Regions from separate parts of the Shewanella sp. MTB7 genome, predicted to be linked through region 1. Evidence: predicted binding sites of a transcription regulator. Region 1 holds the regulator's gene; the other holds the start of a gene.
The links. Region 1 encodes LexA, which represses DNA repair genes until DNA is damaged. Its sites were predicted from a motif close to TACTGTATNNNNATACAGTA; they were not measured.

Region 1 (4,423 bases):
CACTGGTGTCAACCAAGTTGGTCTCTGCTCAGGATCGTTAGCGATCTCTTCACGCCAACCAGGAACCTGTTCATTGAGAAAGTTATGTAATGTGATCGGTTTGCCAAAGTTGACATAGCCTTGGCCAAAATTACCCAGCTTGCGTAAAGCCCCAACAAGCTGCCAAACAGACTCTTTCTTTTTCTTCTTACCACTTAACTCTTTATGGTAGGTTGCCACTTCCATCACATGATCATAACCAAGATAGACTGGCACAAGTGTTACAGGGCGTTCCATACCGCGCAGCACACTATTCAGTGTCATAGCGATCATCCCGGTCTTAGGAGCAAGTAGGCGTCCAGTGCGAGAACGACCACCTTCGGTGAAGTACTCAACCGAATAGCCTTTTGTAAATAGTTGATCCAAATATTCACGGAAAACAGCGGTATACAACTTGTTCCCCCTAAAACTACGACGAATGAAGAATGCACCACCTCGACGGAACATAGGACCTGCAGGCCAGAAATTTAGGTTAATACCGGCAGCGATGTGCGGCGGCACCATACCTTGATAATAGAGAATATAAGAGAGCAGCAGGTAATCCATATGGCTACGGTGACAAGGAACATAGATGATTTCATGACCATCATGGTGCAACTGCCTGATCTGCTCAGCACCTTTGATATTGATCCCTTTATACAGCTTATTCCATAACCAGGTTAGAAAACGTTCTGCAATACGCACTAGACTGTCTGAATAGTCCGCCGCTATTTCATCAAGATACTCCATCGCTTTTGATCTAGCTTCAACTTCGGAGATCTTCTTGCTGGCAGCTTCCTCTTGGATCGCTTTCTTTAAGGTGTCAGAGTTAATCAAGGCATGAAAAAGTGCTTGCCTCTTAGGTAAAACCGGGCCTGTCATCACTTTACGCTGACGACTAAAATGCACTCGTGCTACCCGCGCAAGTTTTTGAGCAATACGTTTGTCTGTGCCATGTTCATCGGCCATATAACGGATCGACACAGAGTTAGAAAACTGTACAAAGTTATGTCGACCTAAAAATAAGATCATCAAGCATTTACGCAACCAGGTTGGATTTTCACGTTCAAGCACCGCGGCTTTCATGGTGTCATCTTCTTTACCCGGCGTTCTTCCCCAATAAAGACTCACTGGTACGAGTTGTATATCCAGATCTGGGCTATTTTTATGCGCCTTTAATAGACCCATAAAACTGCTCATAAAGAATTCGTTACTCTTCCTTTTACCCATTAGAGGCTTAGCCCCTTCTAAGCAAACGACTCTTGGAGTCGATTCCCCCTCAACCACAAGCGGATCATAAGGACTAGGCAAACCTAACTCACCGGTGATCTCACTGAGCGCAGCGATATCACTTAGAGATTCAGTTTTCATAACGTAAACCAAGGGCTTTTCAGGATCTAAATTAAGATCTTTAAAAGGTTCATGAGGCACGACAATAGTGTGCACCAACTTTTTCTGAAGCCAGCGTAGTGATTTAAACCAAAGAGAGTCTTGTTTGGACATTATTCTTATGCAATGTGTTTTATTTAATAACTGCATAGAGTACCAGATATTGAATAATTCCACCAAAATTAGCTAGCCCTATATCTGAGTGCCAACTGAAGTTATGTATATATGAGTTCCATATTGATGATTGATGACTTCACGGCTTTCATACAGCAGTCCCTGAATATACCCAAGCTACTTAGAAATGCAGGATTCAGTGAGAACTTAATGTGCTTTAGGCAAGATATTGATTGTTGGTAATGGTTGTTCCCTTGGCAAAATCAATAACGCAGAATAAAGTGCACTCTAGATTACAATAGTAACCCATCAACGAAAGCTTTGCGCAAGCCCACTTCGTTGTTGCATCAGCCTAAATAAAGAGTAAAAAGAAAGAGAAAAATAGATAAAATGTGGTTAATACTTGCACTGCACAAGATACTGTATATACTGACAGTTACTGTATAGAAAGACAGGATCACCCATGAGACCATTGACACCACGACAAGCTGAAATTCTTGAACTAATTAAGTGCAATATTGCCGAGACAGGTATGCCTCCTACCCGTGCAGAGATTGCCAAACGTTTGGGTTTTAAAAGCGCCAACGCCGCAGAGGAACATCTAAAGGCCTTAGCTAAGAAAGGCTGTATTGAGATTATTCCTGGCACATCTCGTGGTATCAGGTTAACTCAGGTAGAAGAACCCGGTCTACCTTTGATAGGGCAAGTCGCCGCTGGTGAGCCTATTTTAGCCCAAGAGCATGTAGAGCAGCACTACCAAGTTGATCCAAACATGTTCCACCCCAGTGCTGACTTTCTACTTAGGGTACGTGGTGATAGCATGAAAAACATCGGTATCCTAGAAGGCGATCTTCTTGCCGTTCACAAATCTACTCAGGCAAGAAACGGTCAAATCGTTGTTGCTCGAGTTGAAGATGATGTCACCGTTAAACGTTTCGAGAAAAAGGGCAACACTGTTTATCTTCACGCTGAAAATGAAGATTATAAACCGATAGTCGTTGATCTCACTAACCAAAGCCTAAATATCGAAGGATTGGCAGTCGGTGTTATCCGCAACGGAGGTTGGCAATGAATAGATTAATCGGTAACGGTCCTAGACACCCTGGACTATGGTTAGATCACGAAAATCAGTATTCGAATCAGTTACGATCAAGCACTATTTCGACGGTGGCAACCCACACCCATGGACGCGATGAGTTACGACAGGTAAGTGCTCAACTTGCCACATTAAGTCTCCAAGGACAGTGGATCGTGTTAATCAGCCCACCAAATATTGGTTACAAACAGGTGTTAGCAGAAGCAGGAGTTAGGATGAACCGAGTCCTACTCGTCCATGCCAAAGATGAAGTCGAAACACTCTGGGCGATGGAAAAAGCACTAACAAGCGGCACATCAAGTGCAGTACTGTGTTGGACTCAATCTTTAGATGCACGTGATAGTCGCCGCCTGCAAATTGTTGCTAAAAGTGCCAGAGCTTTAGGTATTGTGATTGAAGATGCTAATGCCGGTTTGCAAATAGAAGCGCATAACCACGTACTCGATTCCACTATAAAACCAAGTTTGTTCGGCTCTGTTCACTAAATACAGCCAATAAATAATAAGCTAATAAACTGACTTCAAGCCCCTTATTGGGGCTTTTTTGTATCGAATTATTTTTAAAATAAAGAAAAAGTGATCTTGATCAATATTTCAACACCAAGTAGGTTAGAGATATAACAACGATAATTTGTTATATCCAAACGATTTAGTCGTCTGCAAAGTAAATCAATTCACAGTGATATAACTGCATTGTTTTGCCTAGATGAAATCGGATCAGATATAGCCAGTAGTTGGTACAAATGTGGTTATCCTGGCAGCAAACAACAAGACTGCTTACTTTTTACAATAAAAAAGTAAAACCACTAATGTACTTTGAAGTCATCGTTGCTTTGTTGGGAACTTGAAGAGTTTGCATAGAGCAGAGACTTACTGTGTGACTCTTCTTTGTCTTATATTTTGACAGAGGAGAAGTCTAGTGAAGAAAGTGTTGTATTGTTTTTTGGCGTTGCTGTTTACGCCATCCATGTTGGCATCAGAGATGCCCTTGAATATGACTCAAGGGGTCACCGATATCAGTGGTCAGGTTTATAACCTCCACATGATTATCCTATATATCTGCTGCGCCATCGGGTTCCTGGTTTTTGGTGTCATGATCTACTCCATGATCAACCACAGAAAATCCAAGGGAGCGATTGCCTCCAATTTTCATGAAAGTACAAAAGTCGAAATAGCGTGGACAATTATACCTTTCATCATCCTCATTTTAATGGCTATCCCTGCTACTAAAACATTGATTGCCATGGAAGACTCCTCCGATGCCGATATAACAATTAAGGTCACCGGATCCCAATGGAAATGGCATTACAGCTATTTCGATCAAGATATTGAATTTTACAGTTTACTCTCGACTCCAAGAGCACAGATTGAAGGAACGGAAGCTAAGGGAGTAAATTACCTCCTTGAAGTCGACAAGCCTTTAGTGCTGCCCATCAATAAAAAAGTACGTTTCTTGATGACCTCTGATGATGTTATCCACTCTTGGTGGGTACCCGCTTTCGCCGTCAAAAAAGATGCAAACCCAGGATTTATTAATGAAGCTTGGACTCGTATTGATAAGCCCGGTGTTTATCGCGGCCAATGTGCTGAGCTATGTGGTAAAGATCATGGCTTTATGCCCATTGTTGTTGAAGCTCTTACCGAAGCTGATTTTGATATTTGGTTAGCTGCACAGAAAAATGCAGCGAGTAATGCAGCCGCCGAAGCACAAGCCGCACTATCTCAAACCTTAAGCATGGAAGATCTCATGGCTCAAGGAGAACAAGTGTATATGGCTCGCTGTGCTGCATGTCACCAGCCCAACGGT
Region 2 (4,423 bases), 620 kb from region 1:
ATGACTTTGAAATAATTGATTATATAGAGGAATAAAACATGCTTAATCAAGAATTAGCCATTGGTTTTGATACCATGGGTGCCGGTGACAGTATCAACAATCAAATCTACCCGTTTAAAGTGACGTCACCGGATGCAGCGACCATCGTTGCGGGGCGAGGCTCAGGGCAAGCCCTGCAAATGACACCTGGCGCGACGTTGCAGTATTTGCCAGATGATAATCGTGTCGGTCCGTGGGGAGTCTCTGTGGGCTGTGCCATCAAGTATACCCAGCTTGCTCCTGCTGATGAGGCGTTAATTTGTGGCGCGTTCTATACCGATACAGCGATAACATTCACGGAGTTGTTAGCAACCGAGGACTATACCGCCCTTATCATCAAATCCGGCAGCGTGTGGTTATATGAAAAACACCAAGGCGTGCTGAAAACAACGGACATCACCTCATTTTCGCCAGCGAATTGGCTGTATTTCGAGTTTAGAACCACGACCAATGCAACCACATCGACAAGCTATTGGACTCGAGTGTATTTACATGGCGTTCAACTACTGGGTTTCTCCAGTAAAGCGCGCTCCAACATGCCGTTAAGGGTCGTGTATGCGGCCACACAATCGGGCGCTATCATGATTGATGATGTCTACACGCATGTTCAAGTATCAACCGCGAATCATGTGGTATTGGCATCAGCAAAAGTAAAGTGCTTGCCGTTAACGGAAGTGCTAGAAACATCCTGGTCTGTGGAAGGCGCAGAGCCTGAGCATACAGCCCTTAATGACTTAAACGACAGCACTGGCATACAAAGCGCGAATGCAGCCAAGGGCAAATATAGGATAAGCAATGATGTGCAATCGGTTCATCTGGTTAACTACCACATCAGGGCGCGCAGTGATAACAGCAGTGGTGTGATGCAGATTAACGCTGGAAAAGTAGGATCATCAAACGAGTCAGCGTTGACCACTATCGGCGCCACCGCAGAGTTAAGAACCAACATTATTCGCGGGGTCGCTCATCCTCAGTACAGCTGGGAGCGAGATTTGAATGACGGCGCTAGCTTGATTTTACGGACGTAACATGGACATTACGCAAGCAAACGTTGAAGTATTAACGACTGAAAAAGCGCCCATGGATGTGGCGCAAGTCAGTGTCGAGGTATTAACCACGTTCAGCGGCGTTGATATCACTCAAGCGAGTGTTGAAGCGTTAACGACTGAGCAATCGCCAATGGCCGTATCAGTTGCCAGTGTCGAGGTGCTAACCACATACAGCGGGGTTGATATTACTCAAGCAAATGTTGAAGTGTTAACCACAGAGCAATCACATTTCAATGTTTCACAAGTCAGTGTTGAAGTGTTGACCGTGGCCCCGCTGGTGATATCACTGCGAACGCTGGCGATAAAGCTCGGGGTTAAAAAGTCGCTGCGTGCAGTATGTGAGGCGACAAATACTCGTTCACTGCGTGCGGCATGGACTGTGGCTTATAAGGATTAAAGATTAAAGGACAATTGGCCATCATCTAGGGCAAACCCTGCTGCGTGATTGCCCCGCATGGTGTGAATAACGCCTGCAATGGTTGAATCGACTTTGAATCGAGTGAGACAGTTCTCATCTAAACAGTCGCAGTAAAGCACTTGGTAGCCAACGGCGATCCTCTTACTGGTACGAATAGTCGTTTTATTGCCGTCGCAAACAGGGCAGATCGCTTTAAAGACAGGCATCGGCATATTCAGCTTATAGAAGGGGAATTGAGAGCATTGTCGCAGTGAAAGTTAATTGTGGCAAGGGATGCTATTTTAATATAGGTGAGATTCATCATTATAATAAATGATATATACTGTATATTTAAACAGTGTGATGACATTAAATGAAACCAATACTCTGCATCAGATGTGGCAAAAAATTGTGTTATATCGAGCATGGACATATAACAATAAAGTGCCCACGTTGTAAATTTATTACTGAACAGAACACCCCGAGTGTCCACGCTGGAACACGCAGTAATGCAAAAGAAACTAACGCTCCTCAATTGTGATTGTTTAACCTCACTCAAGACGTTACCAGATAACAGTATTGACCTGATTGTCACCGACCCTCCGTATTACAAAGTAAAACGGGATGCTTGGGATAACCAATGGGCCACGCAAGAGGAGTTCTTATCCTGGCTTGATTGTGTCGCTTTGGAGTTATGGCGGGTATTAAAGCCTTCGGGCACGCTGTATTTGTTTTGCAGCTCTCGCCTTAGCGCTGAAACGGAGCTGCTACTTAAGCAGCGCTTTGATGTTCTGAATCATATCGTGTGGACCAAGCCAAGCGGCCCGTGGAATCGAGCATGCAAAGAAACGCTACGCTCATTTTTCCCCGCGACTGAGCGTATCATCATGTGTGGCCACTATGATTCGGAAGGCTTTGCCAAAGGGAGCTCGAATTATCACATCAAGTGCCAGGACTTAAAAGGTAAGGTGTTTGCGCCACTCATCAATTACTTTAAAGATGCTAAAGAACGACTGAATGTACCGGCTAAAGAGATCAACAAAGCCACCAGTACCCAAATGTCATCTCATTGGTTCAGCAGCTCACAATGGAAGTTACCGACCGCGAAACAATACGCACAACTGCAGGAGTTGTTCGCACGGTACGAGCATGATGCGCTTGAAGCTTCACATGAGGATTTAACCGGGCGATTTACTGCCTTAAATCATGACTACCTGATGCTAGTTCGTCAGTACGATGATTTAAAGGCGGAGTATCAATCTCTTAGGCGACCGTTTACGGTGATCAAAGAGGTGCCATTTACGGATGTATGGTCATTTGCATCAGTGCCATATTATCCTGGTAAGCATCCATGCGAAAAGCCGGCGCCACTGCTTGAGCATATTATCGCTGCGAGCAGTCGTGAGGATGAAGTAGTCCTGGACTGTTTTATGGGGAGCGGTTCGACAGGTAAAGCAGCATTGAAGCTAGGGCGACAGTTTATCGGTATAGAGATGGATGCAAAGATTTTTAATCAAACGATAAGCGGTTTTAAGTAGTGGCACGGTAATCAATAAAAACCGCCAATTAAGGCGGTTTTTTCATTCCTAACGGTTAGGTGTGGTCAGTGAATTGCCAGTTCCTTGCTGAGCAAGGCTTTCAAGGCGATATTTAAGCCCCTTGCGGTGCGTTTTTAACTTTCTAACGGTTACATGTGGTCAATATGTGGTAACGCATAAATAAAACTATAATTAAACCAATAGATTAAGCCCATATAGCAGACCTCTCTTGAGGGCTTTATTATTTATTGAGAATTAAAAAGTTAACTCTTTCTGCGTAAGAGATTGATTGCCGAGCGCCAAAAAACAACTTCTTTGACACAAAGAAAAATCAATACCAGCAGGTTACCAACAGCCAGCAAAATAAACAGCTCCGTTATCTGCCACCCTAGTACCTGTAGTACCAACATGGCTAATAGCGCTGATGTGATCATAAATAGGGCATTGAGAATGTTATTTGCCGCAATGACTTGCGCTCTCTCACTTGAGTTAGCCCTAGATTGGATAAAGCTATATAAGGGCACTATATAGATCCCCCCACTGACTCCTATCATAAAGAGATCAAACATAAGACGGAAATGGTTTGTGGTCATCATAAAATCGATCGCGTCATACACAAGCGCCACCGAACTTGGTATCGCAAATACAAAATCGATACCAAATAGAGCCAGTCCACACAAGCCTAGTGGTACAACTCCAAGCTCAACTATCCCTTTAGATAAACGTACCGAGATAAAGGAACCACTGGCGATACCCAATGAAAACAGGGCTAATAGCACTGAAACAACACTAGGATCAGAGAAAAGAAATAACCGGGTAAAGTTCGGAAATTGAGTCAGATAGGTAGCACCAAGAAACCAGAACCAACTAATACCTATGATTGCAGCCCAAATTTCATGATGTTGAGACACCCACTTAAGGATTTTCCAGCTTCCTTTTCGAGGCAGATGTTGTGCGCCATCATCCGCAGGCAAAGCGGGGATATTCCAACTAGCAATCACACCTATCGCCGCCAAAACAACCACCAGTACAGCCGCGATTGCTAAAGCATGCTCACTCGATACCAGTACTCCGGCACCAACAGTACCACACAAGATAGCAAGAAAAGTACTGACCTCAACCCAGGCATTACCACGAACTAACTCTTCAGGTTTTAGCGTTTGAGGTAGAAGTGCATATTTCACTGGTCCAAAATAGGCTGATTGAGTTCCCATTAAAAACAATAAAAATAGCATAGACAGATAGCTTTGGTTCACAATAGCAAACGCTGCACAACTCATAAGCACGAGCTCAACCAACTTAATTCGCCGAATAAGCCAAGCTTTATCTTTAGAATCGGCAAGACAACCAGCGTGGGCTGAAAACAGTAAGAAGGGGAGAATAAACACACCTGCAGCGAC

Region 2: a site for LexA is predicted at 1,827-1,846, ahead of HWQ47_RS26690 (DNA-methyltransferase). Genes of this name have one in related genera too.

What each region holds. Positions count from the first base shown of each region.
Region 1 covers NZ_CP085636.1:345,415-349,837, reverse strand. The annotation lists gene plsB (glycerol-3-phosphate 1-O-acyltransferase PlsB) at 1-1,521, opposite strand, end outside; gene lexA (transcriptional repressor LexA) at 1,985-2,593, shown strand; gene HWQ47_RS01530 (cell division inhibitor SulA) at 2,590-3,102, shown strand; gene coxB (cytochrome c oxidase subunit II) at 3,536-4,423, shown strand, end outside.
Region 2 covers NZ_CP085636.1:6,094,901-6,099,323, forward strand. The annotation lists gene HWQ47_RS26670 (hypothetical protein) at 1-35, shown strand, start outside; gene HWQ47_RS26675 (hypothetical protein) at 39-1,067, shown strand; gene HWQ47_RS26680 (hypothetical protein) at 1,069-1,485, shown strand; gene HWQ47_RS26685 (hypothetical protein) at 1,482-1,712, opposite strand; gene HWQ47_RS26690 (DNA-methyltransferase) at 1,995-3,023, shown strand; gene HWQ47_RS26695 (MFS transporter) at 3,287-4,423, opposite strand, start outside.